Regions from separate parts of the Idiomarina sp. T82-3 genome, predicted to be linked through region 1. Evidence: predicted binding sites of a transcription regulator. Region 1 holds the regulator's gene; the other holds the start of a gene.
What was found. The regulator FliA, encoded in region 1, starts transcription of late flagellar genes. The targets are predictions, from matches to a motif close to CTAAAGNTNNNNNNNNNNNNGCCGATA.
Positions count from the first base shown of each region.

Region 2: a site for FliA is predicted at 1,248-1,274, ahead of AWU56_RS05610 (flagellar protein MotY). Genes of this name have one in related genera too.

Region 1 is NZ_LSBQ01000007.1:56,802-59,208, reverse strand. Features, by position in the region: gene AWU56_RS06280 (protein phosphatase CheZ) at 1-381, opposite strand, end outside; gene cheY (chemotaxis response regulator CheY) at 393-776, opposite strand; gene AWU56_RS06270 (RNA polymerase sigma factor FliA) at 813-1,538, opposite strand; gene AWU56_RS06265 (MinD/ParA family protein) at 1,531-2,403, opposite strand.
Region 2 is NZ_LSBQ01000006.1:70,382-72,788, reverse strand. Features, by position in the region: gene nth (endonuclease III) at 1-301, shown strand, start outside; gene AWU56_RS05610 (flagellar protein MotY) at 307-1,218, opposite strand; gene rnt (ribonuclease T) at 1,347-1,979, shown strand; gene AWU56_RS05600 (peroxiredoxin) at 2,037-2,407, opposite strand, start outside.

The DNA of each region.
Region 1 (2,407 bases):
GTTGCTCATGAGGCGCTGCCACGCAGGCATCACCTGCTCTACGCGCTGATGCATCTCATCTGTCATGGGCAGACAGGCTTCGACGGCGTCCATCGTGCGGTTAGCCGCGTCTTCTGTTTTTTCAATCACATATTGCAGACGATTCTGCGCATCGGGCAAATCGTCTTGTGTCAGTTGCATGATACGCGGATCGAGTTGGAAGTCTTGCAAGGCTTCATGCAGGTCTCGGGTGAGTTGCCCGACAGAGGTGAACAACTTGTCATCATGCTCTTGATGGAAATCGTCTAGCCATTGATCGGCTTTAGACTGCTCTCCCGCTTCAAGCCAATCAACCAATTGCTTCGCTTGCTTGAGCGATATGCTTGCTGATGGTTTTACCATAGCCGTGCCCACTAACTGATACGTTCAAAGATTTTATCGAGCTTCTCTTTCAACGTTACAGCGGTGAAAGGCTTCACAATGTAGCCGTTCACACCGGCTTGTGCGGCTTGAATAATTTGCTCACGTTTGGCTTCGGCCGTGACCATTAACACGGGCAAGTGCGCGAGGTCATCGTCTTTACGAATTTCCTTAAGTAAGTCGATACCTTGCATCCCCGGCATGTTCCAGTCAGTTACGACAAAATCAAAGTCACCTTGTTGGAGCATCGGTAATGCGGTGTTGCCATCGTCAGCTTCTTGGATGTTGGTGAATCCAAGGTCACGAAGAAGATTTTTGATGATTCGTCTCATTGTTGAAAAGTCATCAACAACAAGAATTTTCATGTTTTTATCCAAAGCTCCCTCCACTTGGGCTCTCGATTACTACGATAATTACTCTACCCAGCTCTGCATGCGTGTTTTTAGGCGCATCATTGCTTGGCTATGAATTTGGCTCACGCGTGATTCGCTCACGCTGAGAACTTCACCGATTTCTTTCAGGTTAAGTTCCTCATCATAATACAACGAAAGCACTAATGCTTCACGTTCGGGTAAACCCGAGATAGTTTCGACGAGTGCGCGATGAAAGGCATCGTTTTCAACGTCTTTCTGCGGCTCGTAGTTTGCACCCGTTACTTGCTCAGGCATAATAGCATCTTCGGAGACGCCTAGATCTTCAATTCCTATAATTCGTCCCGAGTTTACATCGCGCAAGATGGCGTGGTATTCCTCAAGCGACATTTCTAATTTTTCGGCGACTTCGACATCTTTGGCATCGCGCCCGGTTTCGTTTTCGACCTGTCGAATCGCTTCGAGTACACGCCGATGATTGCGATGCACTGAGCGCGGCGCCCAGTCACCACGGCGTATCTCGTCTAACATTGCGCCGCGAATACGAATGCCCGCAAAGGTTTCAAAGCTCGCGCCTTTGCTATTGTCAAAATTTCGCGCTGCTTCCAGTAAGCCAATCATGCCGGATTGGATCAGATCATCGACCTGAACGCTCGCGGGAAGACGCGCCATCATGTGATGAGCTATGCGCTTCACGAGCCCCGTGTGTTGTTCGATAATCGCTTGGCGATTATCGGCATGGGCACTGTAAACAGCCGCTTTATTCATTGGCAACATCCTGCTTCTTACCGTTATCGGCCGATCCTATTAATTGTTCAAGGAAAAATTCGAGATGCCCGCCAGGCTGCGCCGGCACTGGCCAGTCGAGCGCACGCTGCGCAAGGGCTTTAATTGCTAATGACGCGGGAGACCGAGGCTGCATTAAGACCAACGGTTTTTGTTTGCGTACCGCCAGACGAATATTGTCATCGAACGGAATTATGGCGGCCAATTCTATCGCGACATCTAAAAACCGATCTGTGACTTTAGTCAACTTATTGAATAGCAGTTGCCCTTCGCGCAAATTACGCACCATATTGGCAACCACTTTAAATTTGAATACGTCCTGCTCTTTACTAAGCACTTTCATCAATGCATACGCATCGGTGATTGAAGTCGGTTCATCACACACCACAAGTAATACATCTTGCGCGGCGCGTGCGAAGCGTACGACCGTGTTACCGATACCGGCGGCGGTATCGACAACCAAGACATCAAAATCACCTTGTAGGTCGCTAAAAGCGCGGATAAGTTCGGCGTGCTGAGTCTCGTTCAGCTCTATCATTGAGCGCGTTCCGGAGGTGGCGGGCACGATTTTGATACCGGCGGGGCCTTCAATCAAAATATCTCTCAGTTCGGCTTGTCCACTGAGCACATGTGAAAGATTTTTTTGCACGCGCAGCCCAAGCATCACGTCGACATTGGCGAGACCTAAATCGGCATCCAATACCAATACGCGTTTGCCTTGTTCGGCCATCGCAATCGCCATGTTTAAAGAGATGTTGGTTTTACCCACACCGCCCTTACCACCGGTTACTGCAATGACTTTGACTTTGCTCTGTTTCATCTTTCTTAAGCCACTTGCTTGATCCATGCGC
Region 2 (2,407 bases), on a different contig from region 1:
AGCTCTACCCGGTGTTGGACGTAAAACGGCTAACGTAGTGCTTAATACAGCATTCGGCTGGCCGACTATTGCTGTAGATACGCATATCTTTAGAGTCTCTAATCGTACTAAACTGGCTCCCGGCAAGAACGTCAATGAGGTTGAACAGAAGCTAATTAAAGTCGTGCCCAAAGAATTTAAAGTGGATGTCCATCACTGGCTTATTCTACACGGCCGCTACACCTGCGTTGCGCGCAAACCGCGCTGCGGTAGCTGTGTTATTGAAGACCTTTGCGAGTTTAAAGAAAAAACCAGCGATTGATGCAACTATAGCTCAACGTCTGAGGATTTATTTAACTGCACGATAACTCGGCGGTTCTTCTGGCGGCCTATTTCATTATCATTATGGTCGATCGGACGATCCTCGCCGTGAGCGACCGTTTGAATGCGATCCGCTTTTATACCCCGTTCGACAAAAAAAGATTTAATAGCATTGGCGCGTTGCTCTGTTAGCGTCTGATTCGGCTCACGAGCGCCTAGCGCATCCGTGTAGGAATCTATTAATACTAACTTCAAGTCGGCATCTACTTTCAAGTAGTCGCTGATTTGTTTTAGCTTCCGCCGCGAAGGCGCGGTTAGCTCATCACTATCCGCTTTATGGTTCAGTACGGTATATGCAATATCCTCGAATGAGAAAGGCAATAACGCATTAATACAACCTTTAAATGCGTCGTATGCACTGCGAAAGTTCACTGCTGAAATTGCCACAGCAACTTGATCTTTTGGGTTATACCAGTCTTGGTACAAAAATGTTGGGTAACGACCCTTATCGAGTTCAGACAGCAACGTCCATGCTGCTTGCTTTTCAAGCTCGCCATTAAATTGCTTATATAGGTCCATGCTACCAATAGAGTAACTGTTTTGTCCGGGCTGCCACTGCGGAGGAACCGATTCAATACGTGCCACACTGTAGTTGTCGGGAAGCTGGTTCATATCGAAGGTCATGGTTAAATTGAGTTGCTTACTCGCTTCGCTATGAAACTGTACTTTGCCGAAGCGAGGAATGACGTGCTCCAACTCACAGTTAAGCTGCGTGTTGTTGGCCATATACCAAAGTGAATTATCCAAGTTTGCGCTGTAGTATCTGACCGCGTTTGCTTCTGCGAACGAACTGATACTGACCAACGCGCTACCCAGCACGATTAACGCTGATAGCCGAGTCGTATTATTCACCTGCACACGCACCTCCTTTAATGACTTGTCTTTTATATCGGTCGTGTTGCAATAACCTTTAACCAAATCACAAGCAAAAACGCCCGCTCTTTGGCATAATGGGCATTAGCAATTTAGCAGATACAGGTAATTTCATGTCAGGTTCCGAAGACTCTCTTATGAAGCAACGTTTTCGCGGCTACTTACCCGTAGTCATCGACGTCGAAACGGCGGGCTTTAATGCCTCGACCGATGCCTTGTTAGAGATCGCTGCCGTCATACTGAATTTTGATGAACATGGACAGCTTAAGCCGGTCGAAAGCCATCAGTTTCATGTCGAGCCATTTGAAGGCGCCAATATTGAACAAGCAGCAATTGAATTCAATGGTATCGATCCGCATTCGGAATTACGCGGCGCACTCCCCGAAGACGAGGTACTTAAAGCCTTATTCAAACCGATTCGAAAGGCACAAAAGGCGGCTGGCTGTCAGCGCTCTGTGTTGGTTGGACATAACTCGAATTTTGATCATAGCTTCCTGATGCGAGCAGCTGAACGAGCTAACATTAAGCGCAATCCGTTTCACCCCTTTGTTAGCTTTGACACGACATCTTTAGCGGCGTTGACGTTAGGACAAACTGTACTTATCAAAGCGTGCAAAGCCGCAGGTATCGAGTTTGATCAAAAGCAAGCGCACTCAGCGCTGTATGACACCGAAAAGACAGCCGAACTGTTTTGTTGGATGGTCAACAAATGGAAGGCACTAGGCGGTTGGCCACTCGCTGACTAAAAGCCAAAAAAAAACGCGCCATTTGGCGCGTTTTTTAAGAGTCACTGAAAACTAATATTACAGCTTGTCAGCGTTCTTAGAAAGGTATGCTGCTACGCCTTCAGCGTTTTCCTTCATACCTTCTTTACCTTCTTCCCAACCTGCAGGGCAAACTTCACCGTGTTTCTGGTTAAAGTTCAAAGCATCGACCATACGCAACATCTCGTCAATGTTACGGCCCAATGGTAGGTCGTTAACGACTTGGTGACGCACAACGCCATCTTCATCGATTAAGAACGAACCACGGAATGCAACGCCCGCTTCTGGGTGTTCAACATCGTATGCTTTACAAATGCTGTGACGAACGTCTGCAACAAGTGGGTACTTAACTTGGCCAATACCGCCATCTTCAGTTGCAGTGTTGCGCCATGCGCTGTGAGTGAATTGTG